2 regions of the Streptococcus sanguinis genome follow, and region 1 is predicted to be linked to the other one. Evidence: predicted binding sites of a transcription regulator. Region 1 holds the regulator's gene; the other holds the start of a gene.
What was found. Region 1 encodes CtsR, which represses protease genes until heat stress. Its sites were predicted from a motif close to TTGGTCAAAAAAGGTCAAANA; they were not measured.
Positions count from the first base shown of each region.

Region 2: FOC72_RS06935 (ATP-dependent Clp protease ATP-binding subunit) is a predicted target of CtsR. The motif match lies at 3,011-3,031, and genes of this name have one in related genera.

Region 1 covers NZ_CP054570.1:2,290,109-2,298,144, forward strand. The annotation lists gene FOC72_RS11170 (hypothetical protein) at 454-810, opposite strand; gene nusG (transcription termination/antitermination protein NusG) at 1,599-2,135, shown strand; gene FOC72_RS11180 (hypothetical protein) at 2,221-2,985, opposite strand; tRNA gene FOC72_RS11185 (tRNA-Cys) at 3,115-3,185, opposite strand; gene rpsB (30S ribosomal protein S2) at 3,493-4,275, shown strand; gene tsf (translation elongation factor Ts) at 4,348-5,391, shown strand; gene FOC72_RS11200 (hypothetical protein) at 5,491-5,979, opposite strand; gene FOC72_RS11205 (CtsR family transcriptional regulator) at 6,126-6,590, shown strand; gene FOC72_RS11210 (ATP-dependent Clp protease ATP-binding subunit) at 6,591-8,036, shown strand, end outside.
Region 2 covers NZ_CP054570.1:1,455,164-1,463,199, reverse strand. The annotation lists gene FOC72_RS06940 (GyrI-like domain-containing protein) at 28-642, shown strand; gene FOC72_RS06935 (ATP-dependent Clp protease ATP-binding subunit) at 691-2,961, opposite strand; gene FOC72_RS06930 (DUF1797 family protein) at 3,211-3,441, shown strand; gene FOC72_RS06925 (bifunctional methylenetetrahydrofolate dehydrogenase/methenyltetrahydrofolate cyclohydrolase) at 3,640-4,494, shown strand; gene FOC72_RS06920 (HAD hydrolase family protein) at 4,491-5,264, shown strand; gene FOC72_RS06915 (NAD(P)H-hydrate dehydratase) at 5,359-6,201, shown strand; gene FOC72_RS11670 (hypothetical protein) at 6,177-6,413, shown strand; gene xseA (exodeoxyribonuclease VII large subunit) at 6,358-7,698, shown strand; gene FOC72_RS06905 (exodeoxyribonuclease VII small subunit) at 7,676-7,888, shown strand; gene FOC72_RS06900 (polyprenyl synthetase family protein) at 7,885-8,036, shown strand, end outside.

The sequences.
Region 1 (8,036 bases):
ATATTATTCAAAGTCCCATCTATTGTGAGTAGGTGGGACTTTTGACGTATGTAGTTATTCTATTTTAGGTGAAGCTTGACAAAGTATAAAAAAGGGGCTAAAATAGTATACCTAGGATAGGTTGTATGCATGTACAATCGAGGACTCTCATCTATTGGCGTAGATGAGAGTTTTTTAATGAACCATTCTGGCAGGATATAATTTTCTAAATGGTTGTTAGTGAGTTTAGATTTTTTATCTTCTCAAAATCTATGACACATACTATTTTTATATAACACTTGACAAGGTATAAAAAATAAGTTATAATATAATTCCGTGATAGGTTGTATGCATGTACAATCGAGGGCTCTCATCTATTGGCGTAGGTGAGAGTTTTTTTATAGAAATTCTCCCAGAATAAAGCCGGAGCCCTCATCTATTGGCGTAGATGAGGGCTCCTTGGTTGCACCGGAATTACTTCTTCCGGCGCTTGTTGTTGTGCTTTCCCCGCTTCTTATTGCTGCGGTTTTGCTTGCGCTGCTGCTCGTTCTTGCTGAGCAAAAGCTCCTCGAGCTTGCGCTCGTCCAGCTTAGTGAGCTTGCGAAGTTCAGCATTCTTCTTCCGAAGAAGACTGATCTGCTTCCGCAGGCTCTGCTGACGCTTTTGCTTGCGCTTCTCCAGGAACTTCTTTCCCGAAGCAATGAGGTCCTTGAGGACCTCGTCAACGAGCTTATCAGCCGTCTTCTTGCCCAAGTAGAGCAGGACGACGGTGATAACAACCGAGATGTTGGGAGCGAGAGAGTGGATGGCGTCCGTGATAGTGTTGAGCATGTCAATCGTCTCCTTTCATAGGACATGCGGATGTACCTGAATGCTGCTAAAGAATACATGTCTTCTTTAATGGCTTGTCAGGCTTGCTTGTACTCTAAGGAGAAGATTAGTTGATGGGCTGCTGGTCTGCAGTCTCTTTCTTCATAATCTCGCCTCCTTAAAGATATTAATAATTTGTTCAAATAAAAAAGCCACACTCGCAGCTTGCCATTTGAACACCTGTGAAATCAGAATTTTTTTCCAACTGGAAATACCTTCTGATTCGACATTCATTTGTTCAGCAAAAAAGACCTCTCAAACAAGTTCAAAGCACACCAAAAAGCGATTCTACTAACAAAACATCCTATGTAGTCAGTTTTGAAAAAATCTTTCTTAGTGTTCTTCAAGCCATAGCCCGAAAAGTCATAATATTACCGATAGTCATAAATGTCTAAGCTGTCACACAAAATCTTTCAAAATACCAATCCCATAGCTTCGTAGATTGTTTTTCTGTATTTTGGTACTATCTCTTAAGCAGTCTAAGTCTCAGTAAAGATTAGAAAGTCAGTTCTTAAAGATAGAATGAAGCCGACAGGCCTCATACCCAACTGAAAAGTAAAAATATTAAATTATAGATTTATTATACCATTTTATATTCCCTTGTCAAGAATTTTGAGGCAGAATTAAAAGACTTTGATTTGTCAGGAAAATAGTTAATAAATTCCTTTGCATTTGAGGAAATTATGGTATAATAGGGCTAGAAAGAAGCAGAAGCCCGCAGGCTTTTTTATTTAGGAAAGGATGAACTCATGGACAGTTTTGACAAAGGCTGGTTTGTACTGCAGACCTATTCAGGCTATGAAAACAAGGTGAAAGAAAATCTTTTGCAGCGTGCTCAAACTTATAACATGCTGGAAAATATCTTGCGCGTGGAAATCCCTACTCAGACCGTGCAAGTAGAGAAAAATGGCAAGACCAAGGAAATCGAAGAAAATCGCTTCCCTGGTTATGTTTTGGTGGAAATGGTAATGACAGACGAAGCCTGGTTTGTCGTGCGGAATACTCCGAATGTAACAGGATTTGTTGGTTCACACGGAAACCGTTCTAAACCAACACCACTCTTGGAGGAAGAAATTCGCAACATTCTCATCTCCATGGGGCAAACAGTGCAGGAATTTGACTTGGATGTCAAGGTTGGGGATACCGTTCGTATCATAGATGGTGCCTTTACTGACTATACAGGTAAGATTACGGAGATTGATAATAACAAGGTCAAGATGATTATTTCCATGTTTGGCAATGACACCGTGGCTGAAGTTAATCTTAGCCAAATTGCAGAGCTTTAATCGACGAAGTTGTTATCCTAGTCAAAAATAAAATCCAAGACTGAAAAGATCTTGGATTTTTATGTTTTTGGAACTGATTAGAAGATTACTTATCCTTAATGACGGAGTCAATAATGTCTTTAGTTTGTTTCATTTGATAGGTAGACATTACCCCAACGATTTGATTGTTCTGGGTAGAGAAACTAAACTGTTCATCATTAGAATTTTTATAGACAAAGGTTGTATCGCGTTCTGAACGTATAATCATTTCCGGACGACCAAGCTTGTCGAAAGCTGTCTTGGGAGTGTCGGATGTGGTGATGCTAGAGTAACTGCTTTTGGCTGGCTGAGCGTCTTTTAGGCTAAAACTCAAATTCGTCAGGACATTATTGGTAAAGTAGCACATAATGTCTCCGTTGTCTGTGTGCCAGATGTTGACAGAATTGCCAGGGTCATTCTCATCAGTGCTGAATGTGGGTTGGCCTAGAGTCGCTGTTACCTCATCGTAAGACGTTTTAGGTTTGTCACCATTGATATCCTCTCCGTTTACCTGAATGACAAAGCCAGTGGAAATATGAAAATTTCTTATTTTCTCTAATTCAGGAATAGAAGCTGCATCTGGTATGTATTGTAGTGCAGAAGCATCATCTGGATCAAAGCTAGCACGTTTCTGAAATACCTCATCACTACTTTCATAGGTGCTAGAGCTACTGCTAGATGATTTGCTGGATGTTTCCTTAGAGGATGAACTTTTCGAAGCTTTGAGGGAGCTAGGCGTCTTTTTTCTTTGCTGTGTCTGCTTGGCAGGCATGCAGGCTGAGAGAGCTAGCAGAGAGAGAAGGCTGAGGGCATAGAAGCTGACTTTTTTCATAATCAATCTTTTTTCCTTTCGCTGATGATGAATGATGTTTTTATAATATTATATCAGCAAAATTTGCTAGAAACAATAGGAAATGCAATAAAAAAGCCCTTTGAGGGACTTCTAGAAATATATTTACGAAGGCGGTAGACGGATTTGAACCGACGATCAAGCTTTTGCAGAGCCGTGCCTTACCACTTGGCTATACCGCCGCGACTCTTATTATTCTATCGTAAATACTTGCTTTCGTCAAGAGTCTTTCATAGTCAAAGCAGAAAATATTAGATGTTCCTATTCTGAACAATTTGGAGAATAAATGTTCTGCTGAGAAGTGGGAATAGTGGCTAGCGGAAGAAAATCTGGTAAATGCCTTGTCAAAGAGCTGCGCTTTTGTTATAATAGAGGTTGCCGTGTAAATGGCAAAATACTCATTTTAGATGAATTGTGGGACTGTTGCCCTCGGGTGGTCCTGCGAGCTGAAATCTAAAAGAGGAAAAAAACAAAAAGGAGAATTTACTCATGGCAGTAATTTCAATGAAACAACTTCTTGAGGCTGGTGTTCACTTTGGTCACCAAACTCGTCGCTGGAACCCTAAGATGGCTAAGTACATCTTCACTGAACGTAACGGTATCCACGTAATCGACTTGCAGCAAACTGTAAAGTATGCTGACCAAGCTTACGACTTTATGCGTGATGCTGCTGCTAACGATGCAGTTATCCTCTTCGTTGGTACTAAAAAGCAAGCTGCTGACGCTGTCAAAGAAGAAGCAGAACGTTCAGGTCAATACTTCATCAACCACCGTTGGTTGGGTGGAACTCTTACAAACTGGTCTACTATCCAAAAACGTGTAGCTCGTTTGAAAGAAATCAAACGCATGGAAGAAGACGGAACTTTCGAAGTTCTTCCTAAGAAAGAAGTCGCTCTTCTCAACAAACAACGTGCTCGTCTTGAAAAATTCTTGGGCGGTATCGAAGATATGCCTCGCATCCCAGATGTGATGTACGTAGTTGACCCTCATAAAGAGCAAATCGCTGTTAAGGAAGCTAAGAAATTAGGTATCCCAGTGGTTGCTATGGTTGATACTAACACTGATCCTGATGATATCGATGTTATCATCCCAGCTAACGACGATGCAATCCGTGCGGTTAAATTGATCACTGCGAAAATGGCTGATGCTGTTATCGAAGGCCGTCAAGGTGAAGATAGCGTTGAATCAGTAGAAGCAGAATTGGCTGCAACTGAAACTCAAGCAGATTCTATTGAAGAAATCGTTGAAGTTGTTGAAGGTTCAAACGAATAATCAGTAAACTAACCTAAAGGGGCAGGGCTCAGCCCAGCTCCTTTATTTACATTAAAAAATAGGAGAAGAAAAATGGCAGAAATTACAGCTAAGCTTGTCAAAGAATTGCGTGAAAAATCTGGTGCTGGTGTCATGGACGCTAAGAAAGCACTTGTTGAAACTGATGGCGACATCGAAAAAGCGATTGAATTGCTTCGCGAAAAAGGGATGGCAAAAGCAGCTAAGAAAGCTGACCGTGTTGCCGCTGAAGGTCTGACAGGCGTTTACGTAAACGGTAATGTTGCCGCTGTTGTTGAAGTGAATGCTGAAACTGACTTCGTTGCGAAAAATGCTCAATTTGTTGATTTGGTAAATGCAACTGCGAAAGTAATCGCTGAAGGTAAACCAGCTAACAACGAAGAAGCTCTTGCTTTGACAATGCCTTCAGGTGAAACTCTTGAAGCTGCATACGTATCTGCAACTGCAACTATCGGAGAAAAAATCTCTTTCCGTCGCTTTGCTTTGATTGAAAAGACAGATGCTCAACACTTTGGTGCTTACCAACACAACGGTGGCCGTATCGGAGTTATCTCCGTTATCGAAGGTGGAGACGATGCTCTTGCTAAGCAAATCTCTATGCACATTGCTGCGATGAAACCAACAGTTCTTTCTTACAAAGAATTGGATGAGCAATTTGTTAAAGATGAATTGGCACAATTGAACCATGTCATCGATCAAGACAACGAAAGCCGTGCAATGGTTGGTAAACCAGCTCTTCCACACTTGAAATACGGTTCTAAAGCTCAATTGACTGATGCAGTTGTTGCTCAAGCTGAAGAAGACATCAAGGCTGAGTTGGCTGCTGAAGGCAAACCAGAAAAGATCTGGGACAAGATTATCCCAGGTAAAATGGACCGCTTCATGCTTGACAATACTAAAGTTGACCAAGCTTACACACTTCTTGCACAAGTATACATCATGGATGACAGCAAGACAGTTGAAGCTTACCTTGAATCAGTAAATGCTTCAGTAGTTGAGTTCGCTCGCTTTGAAGTTGGTGAAGGTATCGAAAAAGCTGCTAACGACTTTGAAAACGAAGTAGCTGCAACAATGGCTGCTGCTCTTGGTCAAAACTAATCGTTTTTAGCTTAGAAATAGAACGATAAAAAGGTCTGAGATTTTTTCTCAGACCTTTTTATAGGTTTTTAAACATCAAGTTTAGAATGGTGAGCAGCATCACTTAGCTGCTTTTTCTCTTTCTTCCTTATGTGCAATCAAGCCGTTGGTAAAAATCAAGACTGCCAAGAGGAAGAGAAGCACTGTCGTTTGGGGGTAAGTCAAGCTAAACTGATAGACTTTAGTAATAAACAAAAGGGGCAGAGTAACCACCATCATGATCAGAAAGCTATACCATTTGACTCGGTTACTGACTAGCTCCTGTTCGAAGAGCAGGGGAGCATAAAGACAGACGATGAGAGCTCCGATAGGAATATCGACATAGTCAGCAGAAAAGATGGTGAAAATACTCAGAGCTGCAAAAAGCCATTTGAGTACATGACGAGAATAGTTGAGCCAATCCATTTTCATTGGATTATCCTCCTTGTTTAGATGATCGTTGGCAGGCAGGAGTTTCTGTCTGTCTTTTCCTTGTGGATTTCCACCTATATTATAACGCTTTAAAAGCAAAAAGCAAGCGGTTACACAAGTCTGACAAAGCTTTTTCACTAGTTTGAATTGTCAGACCTTTCAGTCATCCCTTTTTCTTTCAAAATAGAGACTTTTCCGGTATAATATTAGTCAAAGATAGTCAATGTTAGAGAAGCAAGGAAAAAAGAGATTTATTCTGAAATTCTCAACTGGAAAGGGAAGTCATGAGTGCAAAAAATACATCGGACAGTATTGAAGCATATATCAAATCTATTCTGGCTCAGGCGGGAATGGTTGAACTGAAACGCAGTGAACTGGCTGATGTTTTTCAGGTGGTTCCCAGTCAGATTAACTATGTGATTAAGACGCGTTTTACGGAAAGTCGGGGCTATATCGTCGAGAGTAAGCGTGGTGGCGGCGGCTATATTCGAATTGGAAAGATTGAATTTTCCGACCGGCATCAGATGCTTTGCGGCCTGTACGACAGTGTGGGAGAGCGTGTCAGCCAGCAGGTTTTCACAGATGTTATTCAGCTTCTTTTTGACGAGAAGATTATGACTGAACGTGAGGGCAATCTAATCTTGTCAACAGCGTCGGACTCGATTTTGGGTGATGGGGCTGCGGTGATTCGTGCCCGGATATTAAAAAAGATTTTACAACAACTAGACAGAAAAGGAATGGAATCATAAATGAAATACTCAAAAGCCTTAATAGAAAGCTTGGAAGCAGCCCAGCTCTTGGCCGGCCATTTTACGACAGATTATCTGGAATCATGGCATCTGTTGATTGCTCTGGCTAATAATCCCTACAGCGTTGCTGGTTCAGTTCTCAATGAGTTTCCTGTGGAAGTGGATGGATTTGAAGAAGCAGCTTTTCAGATTACTGGTCAGGCTTATCAGAAAGACGGTCACTTCGAGCTGCTGCCTTTTTCTTATCGCTTAGAGGAGCTGTTTGAGGAAGCGGGCCAGATTTCAGAAGCTGTTCGCGCTAAGCATGTAGGTACTGAGCATGTGCTGCTGGCCATGCTATTTGACCGAGGGACCTTGGCTTCTCGTATCCTGGAATTTACTGGCTTTAGCTACGAGGACAAGGAGCAGGGACTGAAAATTAGTGATTTGCGAAAGGTCTTGGAGCAGCGAGCTGGCTGGGGCAAGGAAGATATCAAGGCTATCCGCAGTCTGAATAAGGGAGTAATGGCAGCCAAGCAGACCATGGCTAATATGATGGGGATGCCGGCTTCTACCAGCGGGGGGCTGGAAGATTACACCCGTGATCTGACGGAGCTGGCTAGAGATGGCCGATTGGAGCCCGTCATTGGCCGTGATCAGGAAATTTCACGAATAGTTCAGATTCTCAGTCGCAAGACTAAAAACAATCCAGTGCTGGTTGGAGATGCTGGGGTTGGTAAGACAGCTCTGGCCTTAGGACTGGCTCAGCGTGTAGCGGCTGGTCAGGTTCCCGCTGAACTTGCCAAGATGCGGGTTTTGGAGCTGGACTTGATGAATGTAGTTGCTGGCACTCGCTTTCGCGGAGACTTCGAGGAGCGGATGAACAATATCATCAATGACATTGAAGAAGATGGTCATGTTATTCTTTTCATCGATGAACTTCATACCATCATGGGCTCTGGCAGCGGTATTGACTCGACCTTGGATGCGGCCAATATCCTGAAACCGGCTCTAGCTCGCGGAACATTGCGGACAGTTGGTGCTACGACGCAGGAAGAGTATCAGAAACATATTGAAAAAGATGCTGCCCTTTCTCGGCGTTTTGCCAAGGTCAGCATAGAAGAGCCTAATGTGGCCGACAGCATTGCTATTTTACAAGGCTTGAGAAAGAGCTATGAGGACCATCACAAGGTGCAGATTAGTGATCAGGCTATTGAGACGGCGGTGAAATATGCCCATCGCTATCTGACTAGCAAGCACCTGCCGGACTCTGCCATTGATCTTTTGGACGAGGCCAGTGCGACAGTGCAGAATAGAGGGCCACAGAATTACGAGCAGTCGGATTTGACGCCAGTGGATCAAGCCTTGATGGCAGCGGATTTTAAAAAGGTTTCCCAACTGCTTGAGCAAGAGCAGCAACCCAAGCTCTATAAACTGAAAGTGGAAGAAGACGATGTCTTGGCAACA
Region 2 (8,036 bases), 830 kb from region 1:
TTGTAGTAAAGAAAGGAGGGCTCTCTCATGAAATATGAATGGAGAAAAGCCAATCTTGAATTATATCAAATCAAGTCTAAACCCTGTCTTATAGATGTTCCTGCCCAGTCTTTTATCATGATTGACGGCAAGGGCAATCCTAATGCTGCTGACTTTTCGGAACGAGTTGGTGCTCTGTACAGTTTAGCCTATGCAATCAAGATGAACTACAAAAAGACAGCGGCCGAGCAAGAATTTACTGATTTTACAGTCTATCCCTTGGAAGGACTTTGGCAGCAAGAGCAAGCAGGAGAACTCATTAAAGAAGAATTGATTTATACCATTATGCTTGGGCAGCCGGACTTTATCACTGAAGAGATGGTGAAAAAGGCCCTGGAACAAGTCCGTGTCAAAAAGCCTAATCCTCTCTATGACGAGATTCGTTTTGAAGAAATGACGGAAGGAGAGTGTGTCGCCATGCTGCATCTGGGTCCTTTTGACGAAGAACCTCAATCCTTCACTAAAATGGATGCCTTTTGCCAGAATCACCAGCTGAAACGGATTTCACACACTCATAGAGAAATCTATCTCAATAATCTGAATCGGACAGACCCTAGCAAGCTGAAAACAATTCTGCGCTATAGGGTTCAGAAAAATCAATAAAGAAATAGAGCAGAAAACTAATTGTTTTCTGCTCTATTTTGTCGAAAATTATTTTTCTTCTTGTGATGAATTAACGGACTCTGTGCTTTCAGTTTTCTTGGCTGACTTGATGAGAATCTTGCCATTGCTGGTCATGATAGCTTTGAGCTCTTTTTCGCTTGGATTTTCCAGATAAAAGTCAGTAATAGCATCTTCAATATGGTCCTGAATGGTACGGCGCAGTGGGCGAGCACCCATTTTTGGATCGTAGCCCAGGTCAACTAATTTTTCTTTGACTTTCTCTGTAACATCCAGATGAATGTCGTTGGTTGCCAAACGTTGATTGACATCGTCCAGCATAAGGTTGACGATTTGCAGCAGATTGTCCTTGCTGAGCGCCTGGAATTCGATAATGCCGTCAAAGCGGTTCATAAACTCAGGACTGAAGAAGTTGCCCAATTCACCCAAAACGGAGTTAGTGCGGCCTTCACGCGCTGCTCCAAAGCCAACGCTGGCTTCAGCTTTGCCAGTTCCGGCATTGGATGTCATGATGATAATGGTGTCCTTGAAGCTGACAGTCCGGCCTTGACCATCGGTCAGGCGGCCATCATCTAGAACCTGCAGGAACATGTGCATAACATCGGGATGGGCTTTTTCCACCTCATCCAGCAGAATGAGTGAGTAGGGATTGCGGCGGACGCGCTCAGTCAATTGGCCAGCTTCATCATAGCCGACATAGCCCGGAGGGGCACCGACCAGTTTGGCCACGCTGTGTTTTTCCATATATTCACTCATATCAAAGCGAATCATGCTGTCAGCCGAGCCAAAGAGCTCAATGGCTAGTTGCTTAGACAGCTCAGTCTTACCGACACCAGTTGGTCCGACAAAGAGGAAGCTGCCGATTGGGCGATTAGGACTTCCTAGCCCGACCCGGTTGCGGCGGATAGCCTTGGCGATCTTATCCACAGCATCGTCTTGGCCGATGACATGAGCCTTTAAGTCACTGGCAAGATTGACTAGTTGAGACTGTTCTTTTTCTTTGAGGTCGCCAACTGGGATATTGGTCTTTTGCTCTACGATATGCTCAATCGTTTTCTCGCTGATAATCGGAGTATCCTTGTCTAGCACACTTGTCTGCTGGAGTTCCTTGTACTTGGCAATCTGGTCGCGGAAGTAAGCTGCTTTCTCGAAATCTTCGTCACGAGTCGCCTGAGCCTTGAGGTTTTCGGCCTCAATCAGACGTTGGTCAATGACCTTGGGGTCAACAAAGTTGAGGGTCAGATTCATCTTGGATCCAGCCTCATCCAAGAGGTCAATAGCCTTGTCTGGCAAGAAGCGATCTTGGATGTAGCGGTTGGAGAGAAGCGCAGCAGCTTCGATGGCCGCATCTGTGTACTTGACGTGATGGTAGTCTTCGTATTTTTTCTGAATCCCTTTGAGGATGGTAATGGTTTCTTCTACCGTCGGCTCGTCTACCTTAACGGGTTGCATACGGCGCTCCAGTGCAGCGTCCTTCTCAATGATACGGTATTCATTGAGAGTGGTTGCTCCGACCATCTGGAGTTCTCCGCGAGCCAGAGCTGGTTTGAGAATGTTCCCAGCGTCCATATTGCCATCGCCAGCTGAGCCTGCTCCGACAATTTCATGGATTTCATCAATGAAGAGAATGACATCCTGACGAGAACGAATCTCATCAATGAGCTTCTGCATTCTCTCCTCAAATTGGCCACGGATACCAGTTCCCTGTACTAAGCTGACAACGTCTAGGCGGATAACCTCCTTGCCTTGGAGTTTATGAGGCACATCACCATCGACAATTTTCTGGGCCAGACCTTCCACCACGGCTGTTTTTCCGACTCCTGGCTCTCCTATGAGAACAGGATTATTTTTGGTGCGGCGGTTAAGGATTTCAATGACACGGACGATTTCTTCATCACGGCCAATAACAGGATCAATCTCGCCTCGGCGAGCCAACTCAGTCACGTTGATACCAAACTCTTCCAGCAGGCCTTTTGGCTTTTGCGGACTTGGCTGAGGCTGACCACCCTTGCTAGGATTTGAACCGTAGCCGCCACCGCCTCCATAGGCTCCGCCAGATTGGGTGGGAGGAGTAGTTGGTTCCTGAGGATGTTGGAAATTGCTGAGGCTGTTGAAGAAGTCATCGATAGGATCTGTTCCGTGATTGTTGGCATTAGCAATTCCGCCGAACAAGGAATGTTCAGGGTCTGTTTTCATGATTTGGTAGCAGTTTTGACACAAATCCACCTGCTGTTTATGGCCATTTACGTTGGTATAAAGGTGAATCGTAGATTCATTGATTTTACAATTTTGGCAAAGCATGCAGATACCTCTTTTCTTTTAGTGTGCAAGCTATTTATAGAAATAATTAAAGGTCAAAAATAGTCAAAGTTTTATAGTTTCATTATATCAGTATTCTCGAACTTTGCAAGAATTTACTACAAAATCCTCCCTTAGACCGAGCAGAATGAAAACAAATTCTTGAAAAATTACAAAAAATAGGCTTTTAGTGGTATTTCAGTCGCTATTTATGGTAAAATAAGAGGGAACTAAGTAAATAGGAGAAACAAAATGGAATCACATTTAGTTAGAATTATTAACCGCTTAGAAGCTATGGCTAAGGATGGCGGAAATTTGAAACGTAATTTTGAGCGTGAAGGAGTTGTTGTAGCAGAAGTAGCTTACAGTTACGATGAAGAAAACGGCTCTGTCTTCACCTTGCGTGATGTCGCAGCGCGTGAAACCTATACTTTCGACAGCATCGATTTGATTGCAATGGAAATTTATGAATTACTCTACTAAAAAGCACTTAGCTGCTTTTTATTTTTACCCTTTTTATCTTATTTTAAAAGAGATAGAAATGATTCAGTAGGGCTGAAAATTTTACCACTAGCTGCCAATGAATCCCTACCTTATAACCTTATATAAGAAAAAGTTATAGGCTGGGCACAAATTTTTTTGGTATAATGAAAAAGATAATGAAAAAGAAATGAGAATGACATGGCCCAGATTATTGATGGTAGAGGTTTGGCAGAGAAGCTTCAGAAAAAATTAGCCGAAAAAACGGCTCGCCTCAAAGAAAAGACAGGTCAGGTACCGGGCTTGGTAGTGATTGTGGTGGGAAATAATCCAGCCAGTCAAATCTACGTACGTAATAAAGAGCGCTCAGCCTTGGCTGCTGGCTTTCGGAGTAAGGTAGAACGTCTGCCAGAAGCAACCAGCCAGGAAGAGCTCTTGAGCTTGATTGAAACCTATAATCAAAATCCTGACTGGCATGGGATTTTGGTCCAGCTGCCCTTGCCTGACCATATCGATGATGAAGCTGTGCTGCTGGCCATTGATCCAGACAAGGATGTTGATGGCTTTCATCCGCTTAATATGGGCAAGCTATGGAGCGGTCATCCGGTCATGATTCCGGCTACTCCTGCGGGCATTATGGCAATGTTCCATGAATATGGCGTTGAACTGGAAGGCAAGCGAGCGGTTGTCATCGGGCGGAGTAATATTGTTGGTAAGCCCATGGCTCAGCTCCTTTTAGCTAAGAATGCGACAGTGACTCTGACGCATTCACGGACCCACAATCTAGCTAAGACTGCTAAGCGGGCAGATATTTTGGTGGTGGCTATCGGACGTGGACATTTTGTGACCAAGGACTTTGTCAAGGAAGGAGCTGTTGTCATTGATGTCGGTATGAACCGAGATGAAAATGGCAAGCTGATTGGCGATGTTAAGTTTGATGAAGTGTCTGAAATTGCTAGTCTGATTACCCCTGTACCTGGAGGTGTTGGACCTATGACCATTACCATGCTGATGGAGCAGACCTACCAGGCCTTTAAACGGAGTCTTGAATCATGAAATTTGTTTTTGATTTGGATGGGACCTTGTCCTTTGATTATATGACGATTGATGAGGAGATTAAGCAGGTCCTGCTGACGGCTCCTCAGTTTGGGCATGAAGTTCTGTTTGCTTCGGCGCGCTCCTATCGAGATTGTCTGGGACTATTAGGTTCGGAATTGAGTCAGCAGATAGTGATTGGCCTGAATGGCGGAGTAGCTTATCAGAATGGACAGCTGATGTTTGAGCGTCAGCTGCATCAGTCAAGTTATCAAGCCATTTTAGATACTTGTTTGACCTATAATTTGCCTTTTTTCGTTGATAATACCTTTGACTACAGCGGCCAGATTTTAGAAAAAATCCCTTTTATTGCCAGTGTAGATCCTCTCAAGCGGGCAAGACGGCTGGAACTGGCTGAACTCCAGCATCCTATTAAGGTCGTTATTTACATGGGGAATCATGAGCAACTCTTAGATGATGTACAGGCTCGTTTTGCAAGCTTGCCTAATCTAAGTCTAGACTATCATGAACATGAGAAATGTTTTTATATCAATCCGGCTGAAACCAATAAAGCTTCAACTGTAAAGGAACTCTGCGGTTCGGATTATGTGGCTTTTGGTAATGATCAAAATGATATCCAGCTCTTTAAGAATTCTCTCTACGCTGTGCAGGTTGGGGATTTCCCAGGCTTGAGCGATTATGCGGATGAGCAGGTTGCCTTTCAGGAAAATTTACCCAAGGCAGTCGCAGCAAGAATCTTACAAAAATTTGCAGATTTTCGGGAAAAATAACTTTCTTATGATACGAGGCATCTGTTTAGGTGCCTTTTGGTGTATAATGAAGATAGGTTTGAAGTGCAGGATAAAGTTGGTTTAGGAGAATATCATGGTAAAAAATGCTGAAAATGTTTTAAAAAGGGTCATTAGGGAACGTCCCTTGGATAGTCACAAGGGCGACTACGGCCGTCTCTTATTGATTGGGGGGACCTATCCTTATGGGGGCGCAATTATCATGGCAGCTTTGGCAGCAGTCAATAGTGGGGCCGGTCTGGTGACTGTTGCTACAGACAGAGAAAATATCGCCCCTCTGCACAGTCATTTACCGGAGGCCATGGCCTTTGACATAGAGGAGCAAGACCGATTGACAGAGCAGTTGGCTAAATCAGATTTAGTCTTGATTGGTCCAGGCCTAGCAGAGAATCAACTAGGTCTAGATATCCTACAAAGTGTTGTCCAGACTGTGGCAGAACAGCAGATTCTCATTGTGGATGGCGGAGCCATCTCACTCTTTAGCAAAGCAGCTTTGCCATTTCCAAAAGCCCAAACAGTTTTTACCCCTCATCAAAAGGAGTGGGAGGGGTTATCGGGTTTGAACTTGTCAGATCAGACAGCGGCAGCCAATCAGGTGGCGGTCAATCAGCTACCTTTGGGCAGTATTGTCGTGCAGAAAAAGCATGGAACGACCATCTATCAAAGCGGACAAGAGCAAGTCTTTGAGTTGACAGTAGGCGGACCTTATCAGGCAACTGGTGGAATGGGGGATACGCTGGCCGGTATGATTGCCGCATTTGCGGGTCAGTTTAAGTCAAGCAGTCTCTTTGAGCGAGTGGCGGCTGCAACCCTTCTTCATTCCCTTATCGCAGATAAATTGGGTCAGGAAGCTTATGTCGTCCTACCAACGGCAATCAGCAGAGCTATTCCAAGGTGGATGAAGGAGATGAGTCAGTAGACTTTTTCTTAGGTTTTAAGTCAGCTGGGTTTCTTTTGTGGAAGCCCAGTTTTTTTCTAGCTTTTCAGGGGATTTTTAGACTTTGTAATCGGTTTTTTATGCAGTTTTTTGTTATAATAAAAGTTACGGAAAAACTAGAAATGAAAGGAAAAGGACATGCCAGAGTATTTGTCGGTTTCGACCTTGACCAAGTATCTGAAGATGAAGTTTGAGCGGGATCCTTATTTGGAGCGGGTCTATCTGACTGGCCAAGTGTCCAATTTCCGCCGGCGTCCTAATCATCAGTATTTTTCATTGAAAGATGAGAAGGCCGTCATTCAGGTCACGATTTGGTCTGGTGTCTACCAGAAGCTAGGCTTTGAGCTGGAAGAAGGCATGAAAATCAATGTCATCGGCCGGGTGCAGCTCTATGAGCCGAGCGGTTCCTATTCTATTATCATTGAAAAGGCAGAGCCGGATGGTATCGGTGCCTTGGCTATCCAGTTTGAACAGCTCAAGAAAAAACTGGGAGAAGAAGGGCTTTTTCAAGATAAATTCAAGCAAGCCTTGCCCCAGTTTCCTAAGAAAATCGGCGTCGTAACCAGTCCCAGCGGAGCGGTCATCCGAGACATTATCACTACGGTCAGCCGTCGCTTTCCGGGAGTGGAGATTGTCCTTTATCCGACAAAAGTGCAGGGAGATGGTGCTGCAGCTCAGGTTGCTGACCACATCAGACTGGCCAATGAGCGGTCGGATTTGGATGTACTGATTATTGGCCGAGGTGGCGGTTCTATCGAAGATCTCTGGGCTTTCAACGAAGAGAAAACGGTTCGGGCTATTTTTGAGTCCCGGATTCCTGTTATTTCTAGTGTTGGCCATGAGACAGATACGACTTTAGCCGACTTTGTGGCAGATCACAGGGCTGCGACTCCGACGGCTGCGGCTGAGCTAGCAACACTGGTCACCAAGCTAGACCTGCTGGGCCATTTGCAGCAGCAGGAAAACCACATGTCTCGAGCGATGTCCAATCGCCTGAGCTATTATCGAGAGAGGTTAAATAAGCTGACCCAGTCGGTTATCTTTCGACAGCCAGAACGGCTTTACGATGGCCATCTGCAGAAGTTAGATCAGCTTAACCTGCGACTGAAGCAAAAAATTCGCGAATATTATAGTGAAGAGCAACAGCGGGTCAAAATCTTGCAGCATCGTTTGGAAGCATTGAATCCTCTCAGTCGCGTTCAGCGTTTTCAGGAGCAGACTGCCCAGCTGGAGCGTTTGCTGCGCAGCAACATGGCGGTTATTTATGATAACAAGGTGGCTCAAGTCAGGAGATTATCCGAGGCCTTGCTTATGCTGGATACCAGTCGAATCGTGGCGCGTGGCTATGCTATTGTCCAAAAGAATCAAAAGGTTGTCGAGTCAAGTGCCGGCATTGAAGAAAAAGATGAGCTGACCCTGCTTATGCGGGATGGGCAGCTGGAAGTAGAGGTAAAACATGTCCAAAGAAAAGAAATTTGAAGAAAACTTAGCAGACTTGGAAGTCATTGTCCAAAAGCTGGAAAATGGTGATGTAGCGCTGGAAGAGGCGATTGCGGAATTTCAAAAGGGGATGAAACTTTCAAAGGAACTCCAGGCTAGTCTGGACAAGGCTGAAAAGACCTTGGTTAAGGTCATGCAGGCAGACGGCACAGAAACGGAAATGGAATGACAAGAAACGAGAAACTGGAAAAAATTGGTCTGACGATTGAAGATTTTTATAGGTCTCAGCAAGTGTCGTCGGATTTATCAGAAGTTATTTTGTACTCGGTCCAGGCTGGCGGCAAGCGGATTCGTCCCTTACTGCTATTGGAGTTGAT